One region of the Dorea chungnamensis genome, then DNA from elsewhere that is predicted to be linked to it. Evidence: predicted binding sites of a transcription regulator. Region 1 holds the regulator's gene; each other region holds the start of a gene.
What was found. Region 1 encodes Rex, which represses fermentation and respiration genes when NADH is low (regulators of the CRP and FNR family bind a similar motif). Its sites were predicted from a motif close to ATTGTTAANTANTTAACAAT; they were not measured.
Positions count from the first base shown of each region.

Region 2: the regulator Rex is predicted to act here: its motif matches at 3,891-3,910, upstream of rsxC (electron transport complex subunit RsxC).
Region 3: the regulator Rex is predicted to act here: its motif matches at 1,669-1,688, upstream of pckA (phosphoenolpyruvate carboxykinase (ATP)).
Region 4: the regulator Rex is predicted to act here: its motif matches at 4,798-4,817, upstream of adhE (bifunctional acetaldehyde-CoA/alcohol dehydrogenase).

Region 1 covers NZ_JBDOHT010000004.1:25,735-32,003, reverse strand. Annotated here, with positions in the region: gene ABE613_RS04705 (DUF6472 family protein) at 1-168, shown strand, start outside; gene ABE613_RS04700 (flavodoxin family protein) at 196-918, shown strand; gene ABE613_RS04695 (ABC-F family ATP-binding cassette domain-containing protein) at 919-2,874, opposite strand; gene ABE613_RS04690 (redox-sensing transcriptional repressor Rex) at 3,005-3,649, shown strand; gene ABE613_RS04685 (NAD(P)H-hydrate dehydratase) at 3,740-5,275, shown strand; gene alr (alanine racemase) at 5,241-6,269, shown strand, end outside.
Region 2 covers NZ_JBDOHT010000012.1:34,344-40,612, reverse strand. Annotated here, with positions in the region: gene ABE613_RS11135 (BaiN/RdsA family NAD(P)/FAD-dependent oxidoreductase) at 1-560, shown strand, start outside; gene ABE613_RS11130 (YcxB family protein) at 577-1,182, shown strand; gene cmk ((d)CMP kinase) at 1,195-1,851, shown strand; gene ispH (4-hydroxy-3-methylbut-2-enyl diphosphate reductase) at 1,874-2,731, shown strand; gene rpsA (30S ribosomal protein S1) at 2,712-3,830, shown strand; gene rsxC (electron transport complex subunit RsxC) at 4,011-5,333, shown strand; gene ABE613_RS11105 (RnfABCDGE type electron transport complex subunit D) at 5,384-6,269, shown strand, end outside.
Region 3 covers NZ_JBDOHT010000013.1:77,832-84,100, forward strand. Annotated here, with positions in the region: gene pckA (phosphoenolpyruvate carboxykinase (ATP)) at 1-1,556, opposite strand, end outside; gene ABE613_RS11805 (hypothetical protein) at 1,875-2,225, opposite strand; gene thrC (threonine synthase) at 2,239-3,726, opposite strand; gene ABE613_RS11815 (3-isopropylmalate dehydratase small subunit) at 3,750-4,238, opposite strand; gene leuC (3-isopropylmalate dehydratase large subunit) at 4,238-5,512, opposite strand; gene ABE613_RS11825 (thioester domain-containing protein) at 5,557-6,269, opposite strand, start outside.
Region 4 covers NZ_JBDOHT010000003.1:157,735-164,003, forward strand. Annotated here, with positions in the region: gene ABE613_RS04075 (DNA-directed RNA polymerase subunit alpha) at 1-207, shown strand, start outside; gene ABE613_RS04080 (bL17 family ribosomal protein) at 424-960, shown strand; gene ABE613_RS04085 (NAD(P)-binding protein) at 1,126-2,958, shown strand; gene ABE613_RS04090 ([FeFe] hydrogenase, group A) at 2,952-4,706, shown strand; gene adhE (bifunctional acetaldehyde-CoA/alcohol dehydrogenase) at 4,875-6,269, shown strand, end outside.

The sequences.
Region 1 (6,269 bases):
AATTGTGAATCATGTGCTCATTATGAATATGATGAGGACTATGAATGTTTCACTTGTCAGATGGCATTAGATGAGGATGAATTGTATCGATTTGTGACCAATACATATTACGATTGCCCATATTATAGTTATGGCGATGAATATACGATTGTTAGACATCAGATGTAGATTATATGAATGGGGGAAGTATAGAAGATGAATATATTGATGATTAATGGAACTATGCGAAAGGGTTCTACTTATCATGTGGGAAAAATGTTGATTGATAAGATTGCTACAAAGGAGGATCAGGTAATTGAACTATTTCTACCGAAGGATATGCCTGAGTTTTGCAGAGGCTGTGGAAGATGTATTATGGAAGATGAGACAAAATGTTTTGATTATCTAATGTACATGAAGCGGTTGACTGGCTTGATTGATAAAGCTGACCTGTTGATTCTGACTTCACCGGTTCATGTCATGCATGTAACGGGAGCGATGAAATCTATGTTGGATCATTATGGATATCGTTTTATGGTTCACAGACCGGGAGCTTCTATGTTTCGAAAACAGGCAGTGTGTATTGCAACTGCCGCGGGAGGCGGCGTGAGATCTACGCTTAAGGATATGAAGATTAGTCTCCAGTTCTGGGGTGCCGCTAGAGTGTATACCTACGGAATGTCGGTGGCATCGCTTGGTTGGGATGGTGTCAGTGCAGATAAGAAAGAGCGGATTGACAGAGATTTGAGTAAGCTTGTATTAAAGATTTCCAAAGATCCAGATGGAGTGAATCCAGGAATCAAGACTCGTGCTCTGTTCTATATTATGAGAAGCTTTCATAAAAAAGGAATGAGTCCGGTGGATGATAATTATTGGAAAGAAATGGGATGGCTTGGAAAAGAACGTCCATGGAAATTACTGAAAAAGGAAGAGCTGTAGCTATTCAGCCAGCTCTTCCCATTTTATATACAGCTCTTCAAGTTCTTCCGCAATAGCTGCCTTTTCATTGGCTAATTCCTGACATTTAATGGAACTTGTAAAAATATCTTCCTGCAACATCATTTCGTCAATCTTAGCATCCCGCTCTTCAAGAGTAGTGATGCGTTCTTCGGTTTTCTTCAGTTCGTTTTTTCGTTTTCGCTCGCGAGCCTGTGCTTCTTTTTGTTCCTTCCAGTCGAGCTTAGAATCTGACACATTTGCTGCAACAGAGTCTTTGCCAGAAGATATAGCAGAATTTGCAGTTCCTGGAATATAAACAGAAGACGGGGCACCAGCATAAATGGTTGTTAGCTCGTCTTTTTTTTCAAGATAATAGTCATAATTCCCTATATAATTTACAAAAGTCTGATTCACCAGATCAAGGATCCTTGTTGCTGTCTGATTGATAAAATAACGATCGTGTGAAACATATAAGATAGTTCCGGTATAGTTGTTCAATGCTTTTTCCAGAATTTCTTTTGATGGAATATCCAAGTGGTTTGTTGGTTCGTCAAGAATCAGAAAATTAGCTTTCGAAAGCATCAGCTTCGCTAAAGATACTCTGCCACGTTCTCCACCGCTTAGGTCACCGATCCGTTTAAACACATCATCCCCAGTAAATAAAAAAGCGGCCAGCATATTTCTGATCTTCGTGTTAGTCAAATCCGGGTAATCATCTGAAATTTCGTCAAAAATGGTTTTTTCCATATGTAGTACATGGTGTTCCTGATCATAGTATCCGATCGCTACATTAGTTCCCAATGTAAATGTACCGGAATCTGCTGATATTACCTGATTTAAGATTTTTAAAAGTGTTGTTTTCCCCGTTCCATTGTCACCGATGATTGCAACATGTTCCCCGCGTTTAATGTCAAAACTTATATCTTGAAACAGAACTTGATTTGGAAATGATTTACTTAGATGTTCAACAGACAGAACATCGTTACCGCTGACACAAGAAGGCTCTAATGTTAAGTGAATCTCATTATTTGCTTCCAAGGGTTTCTCTACAGGACGGATCTTTTCCAACATCTTTTCACGGCTTTCTGCACGTTTGATAGATTTCTCACGATTAAAAGAACGAAGCTTTTCAATTACGGCTTCCTGATGCTTTATTTCTTGCTGCTGATTTAAATATTCTTTTATCTGAGCATCACGAAGCTGCTGCTTTTTGGCAGCATAATCACTGTAATTTCCATTATAGGTCATCAATTTTCCAGATTCGATTTCTAAGACCTTAGTCACTACTTTGTTCAAAAAGTAACGGTCATGAGATACGATCAGAACGGCTCCTGGATAATTCAGAAGATAAGTTTCTAACCAAGCTATAGAGTTTAGATCCAAGTGGTTAGTAGGCTCGTCCAAAAGCAAGATATCTGGCTTGGTGAGCAATAATTTACCAAGAGAGACGCGGGTTTTCTGACCCCCAGAAAGGGTATCTACGGGTTTAGAAAAATCATTTTCTGTAAAACCAAGACCTTTTAATACCCCGTTAATCTCACTTTCATATGCATAACCATTCTGGCGTTCAAAAGAAGCTGTCAGACGATTATATGTTTCAAGGCGTGATGTCAATGCATCACCTTCTAAATGTTTTAATTCTAATTCGATGGAACGGATCTGTGTTTCCATTTCGATGATATCAGATTTGGCAAGTTTCACTTCTTCATAGATAGTGCTTCCACTTTGCATAGCCTGATGCTGTGCAAGATATCCCAAGGTTTTGCCTTTGGTTAAAATTACTTCTCCGCGGTCAGAAGGAAGCTCACCTACAATCATTTTAAAAAGCGTTGATTTTCCCGCTCCATTGGGACCAACAAGAGCTGCTTTTTCGTGATCTTCTATATGAAAAGAACCGTCAGCGATAATCACTTTTTCGCCGAAAGATTTACTGATTCCGTGACATGCTAATATCATATTATTTTCATATCCTCCTTTTTCACTCGTTTTCATTATAGCGAAAATAGGACAAAATACAACTAAAAGTTTGACTTTGTTCACACAATTCTATATAATATTTCTTAGAATGAAATGGAAGGTGAGACTATTGGAAGAGAGAGAGATTTCCCAGGCGGTCATCCGTAGATTGCCACGATACTATCGATACTTAGGAGAGCTACTTGAAAATGGAGTGGAGCGTATCTCGTCTAACGATTTGAGTAAGCGTATGAAAGTGACTGCATCTCAGATTCGTCAGGATCTTAACAATTTTGGTGGGTTCGGTCAGCAGGGCTATGGTTATAACGTTAAATATTTGTATACAGAGATTGGTAAGATTCTTGGCTTGGAAGAGGCTCATAATATGATTATTATAGGAGCTGGTAATTTAGGGCAGGCTCTTGCTAATTATGCAGCTTTTGAGAAGAGAGGATTTGTATTAAAAGGAATTTTTGATGTCAACCCAAGATTGGTGGGTGTTTCAATCAGAGGCGTGCCGATTCGTATGATGGATGAGTTAAAGACATTTGTCCAACAAAATGATGTTGAGATTGCAGTTTTGACTATTCCAAAGGATAAGGCAATTGAAGTGGCTAATATGCTGGTAGACAATGGTGTTCGTGCAATTTGGAATTTTGCCCATACAGATTTGAATCTGCCGGATCATATAATTGTTGAAAATGTACACTTGTCTGAAAGCTTAATGCAGTTATCATACAATATTAGCCGATATAACGAAGAACATAAGAAATAATAAGCAAAGACGTGTAATGACTGGCATGCGCAGACGGGCTGGTTTTTACACGTCCTTTTATATTATAAAATGAACTTGGAAGGTGAGATTATGCGATATCTGCTTAATGGAAATCAAATGAAAAAGGCGGATCAATATACAATACAGGAACTGGGAATTCCGTCTATGGAGTTAATGGAGCGTGCTGCAAAGAGATGTGTAGAGACTATGGAGGCGGAAAAGCTTGATCTGTCCAAAGCGTGTATCGTATGTGGTTCAGGGAATAATGGTGGTGATGGATTTGCGATAGCGAGACTTTTAAAGGAAAAAGGGTATCCTGTGACAGTTTGTTTTGTAGGAAATGAATCTCATCGTACGGATGAAACAAAACAGCAGATGAGTAAATTAAGGGAAACAGGTGTTGAGATATTCAAAGAGTACAAAGAAGATGAATATAGTATCATAATAGATGCGATGTTCGGTGTTGGACTTAGCCGTGAGATTATAGGAAAATATTTTCAGATTATTCAGAAGATGAATGAAGCAAAGGCTGTAAAATTTGCTGTAGATATGCCATCTGGAATATCTGCGAATCATGGAAGTGTCCTTGGAATTGCTTTCCGTGCAGATATTACGGTGACTTTTCAAATGGAAAAGCTGGGACTTGCAATCTATCCCGGAAAGGAATATTCTGGTAAAGTGATTGTAGCTGATATCGGAATCCATACGGAAAAAATAATTGCTACCGAAAAAACGGCATATACTTATGAGAAGAAGGAATATTGTAAATTTCTGCCAGCCAGAAAAGAAAATTCGAATAAAGGGACATATGGGAAGTTACTTGTAATTGCAGGAAGTAAAGGTATGTCTGGAGCGGCTTATCTGAATGCAAAAGCGGCATATATGTCTGGAGCAGGACTGGTACAGATCTATACACCGGAAGAAAATAGGATTATTTTACAGCAGCTCCTTCCGGAAGCAATTATTACAACTTATGACATTTTTGATAAGACTGAGTTGTTAAATCTTTTAACATGGGCAGATGCAGTTTGTATTGGATCTGGAATAGGAATCAGTGAGCGTTCCAGGAGAATATTGAAGGCAACTCTTGAGCATGTGAAAGTACCTTGTCTGATTGATGCAGATGGTTTGAACCTGATTGCGGAGCATAACGCTTATCTTCAAAAGATTCATCATACAGATTTTGTGATAACACCACATATGAAAGAGATGTCACGGCTGTTACATATAAGTGTAGAGGAATTAAAACAACATAGGATGGATATACTGGATTCATTTGTTCAAAAAAGTCAATGGACTTGTGTACTGAAAGATGCCAGAACTATTGTTGCATCAGTTTCTGAAGGAAACTATGTAAATATGTCGGGTAATTCGGCAATGGCAAAAGCTGGTTCTGGAGATGTACTGGCGGGAATAATAGCTGCGCTTTTGGCGCAAGGACTCAGTTGTAGGAAAGCCGCTGTTTTGGGAGCATACCTACATGGAAGAGCAGGTGATTATGCCCGTATCGATAAAGGAAGTTATAGTGTTTTGGCAAGAGATTTGACGGAGTATCTATCCAATGCATTTAAAGAGCAGGAGGAGGTAAAAAGTGAAGAATTATACGAGAGTCTGTGTAAGGATTGATCTTGATGCAATAGAATATAATATTGAGATGATGAAGGCAAATATACAAGATGGTGTTAAGATGCTGGCAGTTATTAAAACGGATGGATATGGGCATGGAGCTGTTCAGATAGCAAGGCTTCTTAGTACGAAAGAATACATCTGGGGTTATGCAGTCGCAACGCTTGAGGAAGCAGTTATCCTTCGCCACAGAGGTATCACAAAACCCATTCTCGTACTGGGATGTATCTTCCAGGATCAGAGGAGATCAATGATTGAGCATGAAATCCGTATGACTGTGTATACAGAGGAGATGGCAAGAGAAGTATCAGATCTCGCAGTCAGCATGGGAAAGAATGCCTATATTCATATCAAGTTGGACACAGGAATGTCACGGCTAGGTTTTCCAACCTGTCAAGAAAGTGTAGAGCATATTACGAACATTAGCAGGATGCCGAATCTCGTTATGGAAGGAATGTTTACACATTTTGCAAAAGCAGATGAGACGGATAAGTCATTTACCAGAAAACAGATGAAAGAGTATTGTTGGATGAAGGATGCTCTGACAAAAGAGGCAGTTACATTTACTTATTATCATTGTTCCAATAGTGCGGGGATCATTGATCTGGAAGAAACGAACATGGATCTGGTAAGAGCCGGAATCGCAACTTATGGAATGTATCCGTCTGAAGAAGTTGTTAAAGAAAATGTTCCTTTGAAGCCTGCGATGGAATTGATCAGCCATGTAGCACATGTCAAATGGGTCAAGACTGGGACGCCAATCAGCTATGGTGGAACTTTTGTTACGGATAAGCGTACCAGAGTTGCAACTATCCCGGTAGGATATGGGGACGGATATCCCAGAAGCTTATCTAACAAGGGGTATGTTCTCATCAAAGGGAAAAAAGCACCAATTCTGGGGCGTGTCTGCATGGATCAGTTTATGGTTGATGTGACAGAGATTTCAAATGTTCAATTCGGGGATAAGGTAACACTGATCGGTGAAGATGGATCA
Region 2 (6,269 bases), on a different contig from region 1:
AGATCTTGTATGATGAATTTGGCGAAATGTTGTTTACCCATTATGGTGTCAGTGGTCCCCTAATTTTAACTGCCAGCAGTTATGTGGGAAAGAGGTTAAAAACAAAAGAATTACGTCTTTCAATCGATTTGAAGCCCGCACTTTCGGCTGAACAGTTGGATCATCGGATATTGAAAGAATTTGAAGAAAATCAGAATCGTCAATTTAAAAATGCGGTTGGAGGATTATTTCCTTCCAAATTAATCCCGGTTATGATAAAATTGAGCAATATTCCGCCAGAGAAGAAAGTGAATATCATTTCTAGAGAAGAAAGAAGGTTCTTTGCAGAGTTGATTAAGAATCTTTCAATTACGCTGACTGGACTTCGTGATTATAATGAAGCGATTATCACAAAGGGTGGTGTCAGAATAAAAGAAATTGATCCGAGCACCATGGAATCCAGAATGATAAAAAACCTTTATTTTATTGGCGAAGTCTTAGATCTGGATGCTGTAACGGGGGGATTTAATCTTCAGATTGCGTGGTCTACTGCGTATGCGGCAGGAAATAGTATTATATAGAGTGAAGGAGAAGAATATGAAAGGAAAATATCAATTTAGATATATAGAAACAGAAGAAGTATTGACAGATTTTTTGAAAGTCCATGGAATGACTAAGATTTCAAAAAATTATAAAATCGTGGTTTTTACGGGAGGAGTATTCGTATTATTGTTCATGCTTGTATACAGTAATGTATTACATGGTACGGCGGGCAGCATTGCCTTTTTCGCGTTAAAATATCTTGTGTGTTGGGCGCTGGCTTTTGTTATAGCAGAAGTTCTGGCAAGGACTTTCGGGAAAAAGATGGAGATGCTTGCGTCAACCGGAGACGGGCAGACAATGTATGAAGAAAGAATGAAAAAATGGAAAGAACCTTTTAATGTAAAACTGGAATTCGGTAAAGATTCTTGGACGAGTTTTGTACATGGTAATAAACAGACGCTTTATTATAAAAATGTAGAGCGAATTATCGAAAGTGAAAAGATTATAGCAATGATTGTTTATGTAGAAACTGGCGGAAAGAAATTCTTTGGTTTTCCAAAGGATGGGATTCAGGATGCTGATATTGAAGAATTTAAACAATTTTTAATACAGAAATGTACTGGAGTTAAAAAAGGAATCGAAAAAGTAAATATTGAATAAAGGAGAAATATCATGGGATATAATGTGGCAATTGATGGTCCAGCAGGTGCAGGAAAGAGTACGATTGCAAAATTAGTGGCAAAAGAAAAGGGATTTATCTATGTTGATACCGGTGCCATGTATAGAGGTCTGGCGATTCATTTCCTGAATCAGGGAATTCAGGCGGATGAGACGGAAAAAGTGATTAAGGCATGCCAGGATGCTGAAGTAACCATTCGCTACGAAAATGGTATCCAGCAGGTTTATCTGAATGGAGCAAATATTACTTCCAGATTGAGGGATGAGGAAGTAGGAAATATGGCATCTATGACATCGGCAATCCCAGAAGTAAGAGCCAAGTTATTGGAGCTTCAGCAGAATCTTGCACGTACACAAAATGTGATCATGGATGGCAGGGATATCGGAACGTGTGTATTGCCGAATGCTGACGTGAAGATATTTTTAACTGCAAGTGTTGAGACGAGAGCCAAGCGTCGCTATGAAGAGCTGATGGCAAAGGGAGTCCCTTGTAATTTGGAAGAAATTGAATCGGACATTCGAGAAAGAGATTATCGTGACATGACAAGAGAGATTGCTCCGCTGAAACAGGCTGAGGATGCAGTAAAGGTAGATAGTTCTTATATGACAATTCCTGAAGTTGTGGATAAAATTGTCGAATTGTGCAGGTGATGTGGATTAAGGAGAGAAAAGAATGGAGATAGAGTTGGCAAGAACAGCGGGATTCTGTTTTGGTGTAAAGAGAGCTGTTGACACTGTATATGAACAGGTAGAACAGCACCGGGAAGATAAAATCTATACCTATGGTCCGATTATCCATAATGAAGAAGTGACAAAAGATCTAGCCAAAAAAGGAGTTGAAGTGATTGACTCTGAAAAAGAATTAGATGCAGTGGATAAAGGCGTTATTATTATTCGTTCTCATGGAGTAGCCAGAGACATATATAAAAAAATACAGGAAAAAGGCCTGACTTGTGTAGACGCTACCTGTCCTTTTGTAAAGAAGATACACAGAATCGTTGAGGAAGAAAGCAAAAAAGGGGCGTTTATTGTCATTATTGGTAACAGCGAACATCCGGAGGTAGAAGGAATCAAAGGGTGGGCAGGAAAACAAGTAATTGTTGTACAGACAGCAGAAGATGCCAGACAGTTTCAGTTGAAAGATGCTGAACAGAGGGTCTGCGTCGTTTCTCAGACGACATTTAATTACAATAAATTCAAAGATTTAGTTGAAATAATCTCAAAAAAGGGGTATGATGTAATTGTTTTAAATACGATTTGCAATGCAACAAAGGAACGTCAGGAGGAGGCTTGTGAAATTGCAAAGAGAGTAGATGCTATGGTGGTTATCGGCGACAAACGTAGTTCAAATACTCAGAAGTTATTTGAAATATGTAAGAATGAATGTTTGAATACGTACTATATACAGACACTTGACGATTTGGATATGAATCAATTAAGGTCCGTGGAAACAGTAGGTATTACAGCAGGGGCATCCACGCCCAATAATATAATTGAGGAGGTTCAAAATAATGTCAGAATTAACTTTTGAACAAATGTTGGAAGAGTCATTCAAAACAATAAGAAATGGAGAGGTCGTAGATGGTACTGTCATCGATGTAAAGCCCGATGAAATCATCTTGAATATAGGTTACAAGGCAGACGGTATCATTACAAGAAGCGAGTACACAAACGAAGCAAATGCAGATTTAACGACTATGGTATCCGTTGGTGATGCAATGACTGCAAAAGTCCTGAAAGTTAATGATGGAGAAGGTCAGGTGCTTTTGACCTATAAGAGACTTGCAGCAGAAAAAGGAAATGAAAGATTGAGAGAGGCTTATGAGAATCATGAGGTGTTAAAGGCTCCTGTTGCTCAGATTCTTGGCGGTGGATTAAGTGTTGTGATTGATGAAGCAAGAGTGTTTATCCCTGCAAGCCTTGTGTCAGATACTTATGAAAAAGATTTGAGTAAGTATCAGGATCAGGAGATTGAATTTGTAATCAGTGAGTTTAATCCTAGAAGAAATCGCGTAATTGGAGACAGAAGACAGTTACTTGTTGCTGAACGTGCAGAAAAGCAAAAAGAATTATTTGCTAAGATCCAGGCTGGAGACAGAATGGAAGGAACTGTTAAAAATGTGACAGATTTCGGCGCGTTTATTGATCTTGGTGGAGTTGATGGACTTCTTCATATTTCTGAAATGTCTTGGGGACGTGTTGAGAATCCAAAGAAGGTATTCAAAGTTGGTGAGACATTAGAAGTAATGATTAAAGAAATCAATGATACAAAGATTGCCTTGAGTTTGAAATTCCCGGAGACTAATCCATGGGCGAATGCAGCAGAAAAATATGCAGTTGGTACTGTGATTGAAGGAAGAGTTGCTAGAATGACTGATTTTGGTGCATTTGTTGAACTTGCACCTGGAGTAGATGCATTGCTTCATGTTTCTCAGATTTCAAGAAATCATGTGGACAAGCCGTCAGATGTATTGTCTGTAGGTCAGGAAATTACGGCTAAGATTGTCGACCTTAATGAGGATGAGAAAAAAATCAGTTTAAGTATGAAAGCTTTAGAGCCGGCAGCAAATGAACAGACTGAGGCAGAAAGCGTGGATGAAAGTGCTGAAGAGGAAACTAGCGAAGAATAATTTGCATGTTGAATATTGTTGGGATTGTAGAGATAGAGACCGCTAGGTCTCTATCTTTTATATGTTAAAATTTCGACAAGATGTTTGCGGAAATATACAATGAAATCCCTGGATTTACTGGATTATTAGGGAGTTTTCATGTATAGTATATAAAGAGTAAAAAGGAAGGAAGGAAAAAGGATGGCATTGTTAACATTTAAGGGTGGTATTCATCCGGATGACGGCAAGAGCCTGGCAAAAGATAAGGCGATTGTCGAAGTAAAACCCAAAGGGGATTTGGTATATCCAGTTTCTCAGCATATTGGCGCTCCGGCCAATCCGATAGTGGCTGTAGGGGATCGTGTTTTAAAGGGTCAGATGATAGCAGAAGCCGGGGGGTTTGTGTCTGCGCCTATCTATGCATCGGTTTCCGGAACAGTTAAGGCGATTGCCCCACATTTAAATCCAACAGGGGGTATGGTAAACAGTATCGTTATTGAAAATGACGGTGAATATGAGGAAGTGCAATATCCAGAAGTGAAACCTTTGGATGAGATGACAAAAGAAGAAATCCTCAATACAATCGGTAATGCTGGTGTTGTAGGTATGGGTGGTGCAGGATTCCCAACGAGAGTCAAACTGTCACCGAAAGAACCAGAAAAGATTGATTACATTATTGCTAACTGTGCAGAGTGTGAACCATATATCACCGCTGACTACAGATCAATCATGGAGACGCCGGAAAAATTAGTCGGCGGTATGAAAATTGTATTAAAGCTTTTTGATAATGCAAAAGGTGTTTTTGGAGTAGAAGATAATAAACCGGATTGTATTGAAAAGTTAAAAGAACTGACAAAGGATGAACCACGTATGGAAGTACTTGCGTTAAAGACCAAGTATCCACAGGGTGGTGAGCGTCAATTGATTTATGCAACAACTGGAAGAGCAATTAATTCGGCAATGCTTCCGGCAGATGCAGGATGTGTTGTAGATAACGTGGCAACATTGATCAGTATTTATCAGGCAGTGGCAGAAGGAAAACCATCTATGGAACGAGTTGTTACTGTGAGTGGAAATGCAGTAAATGAACCAGGTAACTTCAGAGTACCATTTGGAACAAATCAGGCTGAACTTGTAGAGGCTGCTGGTGGATTCAAAAGTGAACCGGAAAAATTAATCTCCGGTGGTCCGATGATGGGATTCTCTATGTTTACACTGGATGTGCCGGTCACTAAGACTTCTTCGTCTATTCTTGGCTTTACAAAAGATGAAGTGGCTCAATATGAACCATCTGCATGTATCAATTGTGGACGTTGTGTAGATGCCTGTCCAAGTAGATTGATTCCGTCAAGACTTGCAGATTATGCAGAACATCATGACGAAGAGACGTTTACAAAACATGAAGGTCTGGAATGTATGGAATGTGGTTCTTGTAGTTTTGTATGTCCTGCAAAGCGCCCATTAAAACAGGCAATTGGTTCAATGAGAAAGATTGCGATGGCAAACCGCAAAAAGAAAAAATAGTCAAATAGAAGAGGAAGAGGTGAACAAACGTGAGTGAGAACAAATTAAAAATGTCATCTTCACCACACATTCGTTCCAAAGACACCACAAGCAGTATTATGATGTGGGTAACGATTGCACTGTTGCCGGCTTCAGCCTTTGGTGTATGGAACTTTGGATTGTCAGCGCTTATTATGCTGATCAGTACAACTGCAGCATCTGTTCTGACAGAGTACATATATGAAAAATTAATGCACAAGAAAATTACAATCGGCGATTGGAGTGCCGTTGTTACAGGTCTTTTACTTGGCCTGAATATGCCGGCTTCAGCTCCATGGTGGATGGGTGTTATCGGTGGTATCTTTGCCATTCTGATTGTAAAACAGTTATTTGGTGGTCTGGGACAGAACTTTATGAACCCGGCACTCGGAGCAAGATGTTTCCTGTTAATTTCTTTCACAAGCCAGATGACTACATTTGTATATGATGGAGTATCTGGTCCTACACCTTTGGCACAGCTGAAAGCTGGAGAGGCTGTAAATTCTATGGATATGCTGATCGGTACTATCCCAGGAACTATTGGTGAAACATCTGTAATTGCGATTATTATTGGTGCAATTATTTTGATTTTGAAAGGGATTATTGATCTTAGAATCCCAGGAACTTATATTGTATCTTTTATAATTTTTATTGGTATCTTCGGACCGTTTGCAAATCCGAATGTTGGATTCTTTGATCCTCAATATATTACTGCACATCTGTGCGGCGGTGGTCTGATGCTTGGTGCATGGTTCATGGCTACCGATTATGTAACATCTCCAATTACGAAGAAGGGCCAGTATGTATATGGAATTCTGTTAGGTGTACTGACTGGATTGTTCCGTCTTTTCGGCGGTTCAGCAGAAGGAGTATCTTATGCAATCATCATCAGTAACCTTATTGTTCCATTGATCGAGA
Region 3 (6,269 bases), on a different contig from region 1:
TCATATTTTGCAAAGTTCTTTACGAATCTCTCAGCAAGATCCTTAGCCTTAGCTTCCCATTCAGCTACTTCTGCGTAAGTATCACGAGGATCAAGAATTGCAGAATCTACACCTGGAAGTTCTGTTGGAACTTCGAAATTAAAGTATGGGATCTTCTTAGTAGGAGCATTCAGGATATCTCCATTTAAGATTGCATCAATGATACCACGGGTATCTTTAATAGAGATACGCTTTCCAGTTCCATTCCATCCAGTATTAACAAGATATGCTTTTGCACCGCTCTTTTCCATTCTCTTAACCAGTTCTTCTGCATATTTTGTTGGATGCAGTTCCAGGAATGCCTGTCCAAAACATGCGGAAAACGTTGGTGTAGGCTCTGTGATTCCACGCTCTGTACCAGCAAGTTTTGCTGTAAATCCAGATAAGAAATAGTACTGTGTCTGCTCTGGTGTCAGTACAGATACCGGAGGAAGTACTCCAAATGCATCTGCAGACAGGAAGATTACATTCTGTGCAGCTGGTGCAGCAGATACAGGACGAACAATCTTCTCAATATGATTGATCGGATAAGATACACGTGTATTCTCAGTTACACTCTTATCAGCAAAATCAATCTTTCCTTCTTCATCCAGTGTTACGTTCTCAAGAAGCGCATCCCTCTTGATTGCATTATAAATATCTGGTTCAGATTCTTTATCCAGATTGATAACTTTCGCATAGCATCCACCTTCGAAGTTAAATACACCATTATCATCCCATCCATGTTCGTCATCACCAATCAGAAGACGTTTTGGATCTGTTGACAAAGTTGTCTTACCTGTTCCAGATAATCCGAAGAAGATTGCTGTATTTTCACCATTCATATCTGTATTGGCAGAACAGTGCATGGAAGCAATTCCCTTCAATGGCAGATAGTAGTTCATCATAGAGAACATACCTTTTTTCATCTCTCCACCGTACCATGTATTGATAATTACCTGTTCACGGCTTGTGATATTGAATACAACTGCTGTCTCTGAATTCAGTCCTAACTCTTTATAATTTTCAACTTTTGCTTTAGAAGCATTATAAACAACAAAGTCTGGCTCAAAACTCTCAAGTTCCTCCGCTGTAGGCATAATAAACATGTTCTCAACAAAATGAGCCTGCCATGCAACTTCCATGATGAAACGGATTGCCATACGTGTATCCTTATTGGCTCCGCAAAAAGCATCTACCACATAAAGCTTCTTATCACAAAGTTCTTTCACTGCAATATCCTTTACAGCAGCCCATGTCTCTTCAGAAGCCGGATGGTTATCATTCTTGTACTCATCAGAAGTCCACCATACAGTATCTTTGGAATTTTCATCCATTACAATGAATTTATCTTTTGGAGAACGTCCGGTATATACACCTGTCATTACGTTTACTGCACCAAGTTCACTAACCTGACCCTTTTCAAAACCTTCCAATTCCGGCTTTGTCTCTTCCTCAAACAATAAATCATAAGAAGGATTGTGTACAATTTCTGTAGTTCCTGAAATGCCGTACTTACTTAAATCGATATTCGCCATCTTTGTTTTACCTCTTTTCTTTCCTTAATCATAACCGCCGTAACACTTTCTGCCTTTGCATATTTCTGCCTTTTACAGCGGCATTTGTCTTATTATTACATTTTTTTCACAAAAAGTCAATACTTTAACAATCCTTTCGCGAAAGTTAATATTTTTTATTATTCATTTATTTTTCACCAACCGCATAATCACGTCTATGTTTTTACAAAAAATGCAAGATTGTATTTTTAATCTTGCATTTTGTCAATATTATAATTTATGAAACTTATCTATTATTCATATAAATATTTTATATAACCGAAATCCAGCTCCAACCATTCAGTTGATTCCAAAATATTTTTGGTTGTATTTACGTAATTTCAGCATAAAGACAACAAGCATCACACATAGAACTGCCGTCATAATTACATACAGTATGCCAACACTGCTGATATAGGAATCGTACAGATCTACACACCCATCTAACAACAGGATAATTCCCAACGCAAGAAGTGGCTTCCCGACATCTCTGCAATATCCCTCCAGGTCTTTGCAGCTTTTTTCATTTACACCCTTCGGAAGCAAGATTGTCTTCACAATCTCTTTTTTCACTTTTAACATATAATATCCATAAAGGCAGTAGATTCCAGCCCCCAGAGCAATTGCCCCAAAGAAACCATCTAACAGCATCTGTCCTCACTCCTTACACTTGCAATATACCTTTTACAGTTTCCTTCATCTTATCTGCATCACATTCCAAAGTATGAAGTATATTGGCATCCAGAATATCTTTGATTGCCTGTGGCATCTCTACACCAGATGTCTCTTCCAACACTTTCAGAAGTTCGAATTCATCTGCATCTGCATATTTTTCATCAATTGCCGTCATAACACTCTTAACGAACTTATATGGACTCGCCGTTGATGCAATCACACATTTCTTTGCATCACCGGTCTTAATCCTATACTGTTCACAGACATGCGCAGCAACAGCTGTATGCGTATCAATTACATATCCTGTCTTTTCGTAATTCTCACGGATACTTTCGGCAGTCTCTGATTCATCTGAATATCCAGATGCAAAATCAGATAATTTTGCCTTCATATTCTCAGTGATTGTATAGCTTCCACTATTTTTTAATTCTTCCATTAATTCTCTGGTCTTCTCAGAATCTTCACCTGCTATCAGATAGATCAGACGCTCCAGATTACTGGAAATCAGAATGTCCATGGATGGTGAGGTCGTCAGCACAAACTCTCGATTCTTATCGTATGTACCTGTCTGGAAGAAATCAAACAGCACTTTGTTCTTATTAGATGCACAGATCAGTTTATCAATCGGCACTCCCATCTGCTTTGCATAGTAAGCAGCAAGAATATTTCCGAAATTGCCGGTCGGGACTACAACGTTGATCAATTCTCCCTCTGCAATCTCTTCATTTGCCAGTAATTTTGCATAAGCATTTACATAATATGCGACCTGCGGAACCAAACGTCCAATATTGATAGAATTAGCAGAAGAAAACTGGTATCCCTTTGCTGCAAGTTCCTGAGCCAGTTCTTTATCTTCGAACATTGCTTTCACACCACTTTGTGCATTATCAAAATTTCCATGGATCGCAACCACATCTACATTACTTCCTTTTTGCGTAACCATCTGAAGTTCCTGTACTTTGCTGACTCCGTTCTTCGGATAAAATACAATGATTCGGGTTCCTTCAACATCAGCAAATCCCGCCAAAGCAGCCTTACCCGTATCACCAGACGTAGCTGTAAGAATCACAATCTCATTTTCCACATGATTCTTTTTGGCCGAAGTAGTCAAAAGATGCGGCAATATAGACAATGCCATATCCTTGAACGCAATCGTTGCCCCATGGAACAATTCCAGATAATACGTATCATCTACCTTTACCAGCGGCGCGATCTCCTCAGTGTCAAACTTACTGTCATATGCTTTACGAATACAGTCCTTCAACTCCTCTTCTGTAAAGTCTGTTAAAAACTGCTTCATAACCGCATAAGCGGTCTCCTGATATGACATGTCTTTCAACTGCTCCATTGAAACATCGAGTGTCGGAAGTTTCTCCGGCACAAATAGACCACCGTCCGGAGCAAGACCTGTCAGAATCGCTTCAGAAGCTGTTACTTTCAAGTTCGAATTTCTTGTACTTTTGTAATGTAGATTCATCTTTTTCACCCTTCTATCATCCGCTATTTTTTACTATTTGTATATTTTACCAGGCCACCTGCAGCAATCAGCTTCTGCATAAATTCCGGGAAAGCCTGTCCCTGAAACTCTGTGCCTTTTGTACGGTTATAGATCTTTCCACTGTCAAAATCAACTTCCACTTCATCACCGGCATCGATTCCTCTTGCTGCCTCTGGGCATTCAATAATCGGTAATCCAATATTGATTGCATTTCTATAGAAGATTCTGGCAAATGTCTCTGCAATGACGCAGCTTACACCTGCCGTCTTGAGACACAGAGGTGCATGTTCTCTGGATGAACCACATCCAAAGTTTTTATTCGCAACAATCAGATCTCCCGGCTTCATCTTATTTACAAAATCTGGATCAATATCTACCATCGCATGGCTTGCCAGTTCCTGAGGATCATAGGAATTAAGATATCTTGCCGGAATAATAACATCCGTATCCACATTATCACCATACTTAAATACATGTCCTACTGCTTTCATTATCTGTCACCTACTTTCTCTGGATTCGCAATACATCCTGCAATCGCACTCGCTGCAGCCACTTCTGGAGACGCAAGATAGATCAGAGAATCTACATGTCCCATTCTGCCCACAAAGTTACGATTTGTTGTAGACACACACTTTTCACCTGCTGCCATAACACCCATATGACCTCCCATACATGGTCCACAGCTTGGTGTATTCACAGCACAGCCTGCATCCACAAAGATATCCAAAAGTCCCTCTGCGATACACTGTTTGTAGATCTTCTGTGTTGCCGGGATTACCATAACACGTACATCTGGATGAACTGTATGGCCTTTCAAAATTGCTGCTGCTTTTCTCATATCCTCCATACGCCCATTGGTACAAGAACCGATTACAACCTGATTGATCTTGATTGGCTCCATCGCCTCAACCTCATCAATTGTCTTAGCATTACCTGGAAGGTGTGGGAATGCAACGGTCGGACGTACCTCTGAAAGATCAATCTCAACCACTTCATCATACTCTGCATCCTCATCAGCAGTATATATCTTGTATTCCTTCTTGGAATGTTCTTTCATATAGGCTTCTGTCTGTTCATCTACCGGGAAGATTCCATTCTTGGCACCAGCTTCAATCGCCATATTCGCCATTGTAAAACGATCATCCATAGACAGATTAGCAATGCCATCTCCAACAAATTCCATAGATTTATAAAGTGCGCCATCTACCCCAATCTTACCGATAATATGGATAATGATATCTTTTCCACTGACATATGGTCCTGGCTTTCCCGTCAATACAAACTTCATTGCGCTCGGAACTTTAAACCACAACTCACCTGTTGCCATACCTGTTGCAATATCTGTGGTTCCCACACCAGTAGAAAATGCACCTAATGCGCCATATGTACAGGTGTGTGAATCTGCACCAATAATGCACTCACCACCCACAACAACACCAGCTTCTGGAAGGATTGCATGTTCCACGCCGGATTTTCCCTGTTCAAAATACCATGTTAATCCCTGTGCTCTTGCAAATTCTCTGATTGCCTTAGAGTTCTCTGCTGATTTAATGTCCTTATTCGGTGTAAAATGATCTGGTACCAGAACTACTTTATCCTTATCAAACACATTTTCTGCCATCTCCCGAAAAATCGGCAGTGCCATAGGTCCGGTGATATCATTTGCCATTACTACATCTAACTTCGCCTCTATCAATTGTCCTGCCACAACAGAATCGAGTCCTGCGTGAGCCGCCAATATCTTCTGCGTCATTGTCATTCCCATCACGACAACCTCCTATTCTTCTTCATTGACTTATCTTTTGAATACTACTTTCTCCATATTTTCCGTAGCCATGCGTTCATTTTAACACAAACAAATATAGTGGTGCAAGAAAGAATCAAGAATAGTACAAGAACCACTATATTTTCTTGATCACCAGTCTTAACGGATGCAATTTTTGCTGTCGTTTTGGATTTTGCTTCCACAAGTTTCTCAGGTTCCGTCTCTGGTTTCTCTATCTCCGGTGTTTCTTTTTCTGGTTCATCTGATTCTTTCGGTTTTTCTACCAGAATCTTCTCTTCATCTTTTTTCTCTTCCGCATTATCCGCGCAGACAACTACTTCATTATCTATTTCTTTTCCTATCACCGATTCATCCGTTATTGCCATCTGATACTCGGCTATATAGCGTTCTCCAAGTTCTACACACTGTAAGAACTCTCCTGCATGAATGGTAAATGAATTTCCGTTGACAGAGATCACTGCATCTTGTATCACATTACGGGAACCATCCAGAAGAACAATGGAATTTTTCTGAAGCTGTACTCCCTCAGTAAGAATTGTATCTGTAATCACCACATTTTTTGCCACCGCATTTTGAATCTGCTGTGTTACATCCATAGTATAAGTAACAATGTCTCCCAACTGATAAGTTTTCCCCGTTTTATCTGCATGTTTCTCAACCATAAGTTCCGGGCGCTCCATCCACTTCACTTGCAGAGATACTGCTGATGGTTCCACCGTGAGCAATTGTCCAGTTC
Region 4 (6,269 bases), on a different contig from region 1:
GTTCTTGAAATGAGTATTGACGAATTAGAATTATCTGTTCGTTCTTACAACTGCCTGAAGAGAGCAGGAATTAATACTGTAGAAGAACTTACGAACAGAACACCGGAAGATATGATGAAAGTACGTAACCTTGGACGTAAGTCTTTGGAAGAAGTACTTGCAAAATTAGATGAATTAGGATTAAGCTTAAGCAGAGGCGAAGAGTAGAACACTTAACGAATGCAAGCTGTAAGCGAAGCATAAGTTTAGTGTGAACTCTGTCCTTCGGAACTTAATGAGCGCGAGTGTAAGCGAAGTGCGAATTTAGTAAGAAGGACTTCCATCAAAATGATTTTCACCAGTAAGCCCGAAGTGCGTGGTGAAGCATTTGGCTAGTAAGCCCGAAGAAGCATAACCAAGTGTTATTAATGGAGGATTTGAAAAATGGCAAAATATAGAAAACTCGGCAGAACATCAAGCCAGAGAAAAGCATTATTGAGAAACCAGGTAACAGCATTGCTTAACAACGGCAAGATCGTTACTACAGAAGCTAAGGCAAAAGAAATCCGCAAGATCGCTGAAGGCCTTATTGCAATGGCAGTAAAAGAAAAAGACAACTTCGAAGAAGTTACTGTAAAAGCTAAAGTTGCCCGCAAGGACAAAGATGGCAAGAGAGTAAAAGAGGTTGTAGACGGTAAGAAAGTTACTGTATATGACGAAGTTGAGAAGAAGATCAAGAAAGATATGCCAAGCAGACTTCACGCTCGTCGTGAGATGTTGAAAGTTCTTTACCCAGTAAAAGAAGTTCCAACAACACCAGCTGGAAGAAAGAAAAATACAAAAGAAGTTGATCTTGTTGCAAAACTCTTTGACGAAATCGCACCAAAATACGAGAATCGTAACGGTGGTTACACAAGAATCGTAAAGATTGGTCAGCGTAAAGGTGATGCAGCAATGGAAGTTCTGATTGAACTTGTATAATCTGTGTAAAATGATGACGCACTTCAGGAAACTGAAGTGCGTTTTTTCTCTGTCTATATCGTTAAATAATCTACTTATAGAAAAACTGAATACAAACTTCAAATATAGTGATATAATAAATAAACTGTGTGATGCACCAGAAAAAAGAAAGAAGGGATGTTGTTAATGAGTAGGTTAGAGATCGCTTCGCCTAAGAGAGCCAGAATTGTAATGGAAGGATTGTATAAAGACTTAGAGCGAAGAATTGAATCCAGCCCACCGGGATTATGCCCGGTAGACATGTCACGTGCATTTTTGGAATTATGCCATGCGCAGACATGTGGCAAATGTGTTCCGTGTCGAATTGGACTGGGGCAATTGAATCATTTCATCAAGGATGTACTTGATGGAAAAGCAACTATGGAGACATTGGATGTTATGGAGCAGACTGCCTTATCTATCATGGAGTCAGCCGATTGCGCCATCGGGTATGAAGCTGCAAATATGGTATATAAGGGACTGATCGGATACCGTGATGATTATGTGGAGCATATTAAAAATGGAAGATGTACCTGTACATATAATCAGCCGGTACCGTGTGTATCTTTGTGTCCGGCACATGTAGATATTCCGGGATATGTTGCTTTAGTTGGGGAAGGCAGATATGCAGATGCAATTCGTTTGATCAGGAAGGACAACCCGTTCCCGACAACATGTGGTTTTATCTGCGAGCATCCATGTGAGGCACGCTGCAGAAGAAATATGGTGGATGATTCCATCAATATTCGTGGTCTTAAGAGGGTGGCTGCTGATTTTGCTGGTGAGGTAGAGCCACCGAAATGTGCACCAAGTACAGGAAAGAGAATTGCTGTACTCGGCGGAGGTCCAGGAGGGTTAAGTGCAGCATACTATCTGCAGCTGATGGGTCATCAGGCTACGGTATATGAGATGCTTCCAAAACTTGGTGGAATGCTTCGTTATGGAATTCCGAATTACCGTCTGCCTAAGGAAAGATTAGACGAAGATATCAATGCTATTTTAAAGACTGGCGTAGAGGTAAAACATGGTCTTAAGATTGGACAGGATATCACAATTCAAGAACTGAGAGCACAATACGATGCTGTGCTGATTACGATTGGGGCAAGCACAGATAAAAAACTGGGACTGGAAGGGGAAGATGCAGATGGAGTATTATCTGCTGTTCAGTTCCTGAGAAATGTAGGCAAGAACGAGATTATGGATCTGACCGGCAAGGAAGTTGCTGTCATCGGGGGCGGCAATGTTTCTATGGATGCGGTTCGTACGGCAAAACGTCTCGGTGCTAAGAAAGTAAGTATTGTGTACAGAAGAAGAGTTGCAGATATGACAGCTCTTCCAGGAGAAATTGACGGCGCTGTTGCTGAAGGAATCGAACTTCAGACATTAAAAGCACCTGCGTCACTGGATATTGATGAAAATAATCATATCAAAGGTATTTATGTGACTCCGCAGATGGTAAGTGCAATCAAGGATGGACGAGCAAGTATCAAACCGACTGGCGAAGAGGATATTTATATTCCATGCGATGTATTGGTTGTTGCAATCGGTCAGAATATTGAGACACGCCATTTTGAGGAAGCTGGTATTCCGGTAGAACGTGGTAAGATTGTTACAAAGAGCACAGGAACCTTTGAAAATATGCCAGGAGTATTTGCAGGAGGAGACTGCGCAAGCGGCCCTGCTTCTGTAATAAAGGCAATTGCTGCAGCGAAGGTTGTAGCGGCTAATATTGATGAATATCTCGGCTATCACCATGAAATTTCCTGTGACGTAGAGATTCCAGAGGCACATCTGGATGACCGTACACCTTGTGGACGTGTGAATCTTACAGAACGAGAAGCTTGTGAAAGAGTCTGTGATTTTGAGGGTGTAGAGAACTGCATGACCGAAAAAGAAGCAAAACAGGAAGCAAGCAGATGTCTGCGGTGTGATCATTTTGGATATGGCATATTTAAGGGAGGCAGAGAGACATTATGGTAAATCTTGTAATTGATGGAAAACAAATATCCGTAAAAGAAAATACCACGATTATGGAGGCTGCCGCTCAAAATGGGATTCATATTCCTAAATTGTGTTATCTGAAAGGAATTAACGAGATCGCAGCCTGTCGTGTATGTGTAGTTGAATTAGAGGGAAAGGATAAACTGATTACCTCATGTAATAATGTTGCTGAGGAAGGTATGGTAATCCATACAAATAGTCCAAAAGTACGCAGGGACAGAAAAACCAATGTAGAGTTGATCTTATCTCAGCATAATTGTCAGTGTGTGGCATGTTCAAGAAGTGGCAACTGTAGCCTTCAGTCAGTTGCCAATGACTTGAATATTATCGATATTCCATACAAGATGGAGATCGAGAAACAGCCTTGGAATAAGAATTTTCCACTGATCCGTGATTCCTCCAAATGTATTAAGTGTATGCGGTGTATTCAGGTCTGTGATAAAGTACAGGGATTGAGTGTCTGGGATGTGGAAGGAACCGGATCCAGAACGACTGTAAATGTAGGTGGTCATAAGAACATTCAGGAAGCAGACTGTTCATTGTGCGGACAGTGTATTACACATTGTCCGGTAGGAGCATTGAGCGAGAGAAATGATACGGAAAAGGTCTGGGAAGCAATTGCAGATCCAGATAAAATTGTTGTAGCTCAGGTTGCACCGGCTGTACGTGCTGCATGGGGCGAACAGATTGGACTTGCTCCAGAAGATGCAACCATTGGAAAGATATTGGATGCCTTGAAGCGTATGGGTGTGGACTACGTGTTTGATACTGTATTTTCAGCCGATCTGACAATCATGGAAGAAGGACACGAATTTGTTCAGCGTTTTACAAGTGGTGAACTGAAAGATCGCCCGATGTTTACATCATGCTGTCCAGGATGGATTCGTTTTATTAAAACACAGTATCCACATTTGGTAAAATATTTATCCTCTGCAAAATCACCACAGCAGATGTTCGGCGCAGCAATGAAGACCTACTTTGCAGAAAAACTAGGTGTATCACCAGAGAAAATCTACACCGTGTCTGTAATGCCTTGTGTTGCGAAAAAAGGCGAGAGCGAGATGGAACTGTTCTATGGAGAATATGCAGGACATGACATTGATACAGTAATCACGACCAGAGAGCTGGTAAGAATGATTCGTTCTGCACACATCAGCCCTGATACATTGGTAGATATTGAAAGCGACCGCCCGATGCAGGCTGGTACAGGAGCTGGTGTCATCTTTGGAGCAACTGGCGGTGTAATGGAAGCAGCGCTTCGATCCGCATATTATATCATCAAAGGAGAAAATCCACCGGCAGATGCATTTACTGCAGTAAGAAGTCAAGGCTTCAACGAAAATGATGGTGTACAGGAAGCAGATTTCCAGATTAATGATATTACCGTCAGAACCGCTGTTGTAAGCGGTCTTGGCAATACCAGAGCACTGCTTGATAAGATAGAACGAGGAGAAGTACACTACGACTTCGTAGAAGTTATGGCATGTCCAGGAGGCTGCGTAGGCGGAGGCGGACAGCCAATCCACGATGGTGAAGAACTGGCCTTTGAACGCGGCAAGAACCTGTATTATCTGGATGATAATTATGACATTCGATTCTCACATGAGAATCCAGATATCCTTCAAATGTACGAAGAATATTTTGAAAAACCAATGTCACATAAAGCGCATATGCTGTTACATACAGAACATGATGCAAAAATAGTAAATTACGGCAAAGGATTTTAAAAAATAGTTAATAGGGGACGTAGTAAAATTAAAAAATACTACGTCCCCTGTTATTTTTTTGTCATTATCGTTAAAAAAATATCAAAAACATATTGACAAATAATTAACACACAGTTATACTATGACCATTGAAACGATAGTAACACAGTTACAGGGAGGATAATCAAAATGGCAAAGAAAAAAGAGGCAGTACCAGAGATTATTGATAATGTCGAAGCTCTTGAAGCAAAGATGAAGGCGATGAGAGAAGCACAGAAGATCTTCGCTACATTCACACAGGAGCAGGTAGATAAGATCTTCTTCGAGGCAGCAATGGCAGCAAACAAGATGCGAATTCCTCTTGCAAAACAGGCAGTTGAGGAAACTGGTCGTGGTATCGTGGAAGATAAGGTTATTAAGAATCATTACGCAGCAGAGTATATTTACAATGCTTATAAGAATACCAAGACTTGCGGAGTTATTGAAGAAGACCCAGCATATGGAATTAAGAAGATTGCGGAACCAATTGGCCTTGTAGCGGCAGTTATTCCTACAACTAACCCAACATCAACAGCAATTTTCAAAACATTGATCTGCTTGAAGACCAGAAATGCAATTATCATCAGTCCACATCCGGCAGCAAAAGCCTGTACGATCGCTGCAGCAAAGATTGTTCTGGATGCAGCTGTCAAAGCAGGAGCACCGGAAGGAATTATCGGATGGATTGACGTTCCGTCCCTGGAACTTACCAATACAGTTATGAGAGATGCAGATATTATCCTTGCAACAGGTGGACCTGGAATGGTGAAGGCTGCATACTCTTCAGGAAAACCGGCACTTGGCGTTGGACCTGGAAATACTCCTGTTATTATTGACGAGACAGCAGATATCAAGATGGCAGTAAATTCTATCATTCATTCTAAAACATTTGACAATGGTATGATCTGTGCATCCGAACAGTCTGTAACGGTGCTCGACAGTATCTATGATGAAGTAAAGAAAGAATTTGCATATCGTGGATGCTATTTCCTGAAAAAAGGCGAAGAGCTGGATAAAGTTCGTAAGACTATCATTATCAACGGTGCCTTAAATAATAAGATCCCAGGAAAATCTGCATATGAGATTGCAAAACTCGCAGGTGTAGATGTTCCGGAAGATACCAAGATCTTAATCGGTGAAGTGGAATCCGTTGATATCTCTGAAGAATTTGCGCATGAGAAATTATCTCCGGTACTTGGAATGTACCGAGCAAAAACATTTGATGAAGCCCTTGCAAAAGCTGAACAGTTGGTAGCAGATGGCGGATATGGACATACATCTTCTCTGTATATTCATCCTGCAGAGAAAGAGAAGATTGCAAAACATGCAGAAGCAATGAAGACTTGTCGTATCTTAATCAATACTCCATCTTCTCAGGGCGGTATCGGTGATCTTTATAACTTTAAACTTGCTCCATCTCTTACACTTGGATGTGGTTCTTGGGGAGGCAACTCTGTATCTGAGAACGTAGGTGTAAAACATCTGATTAACATTAAGACGGTCGCAGAGAGGAGAGAAAATATGCTGTGGTTTAGAACACCTGAG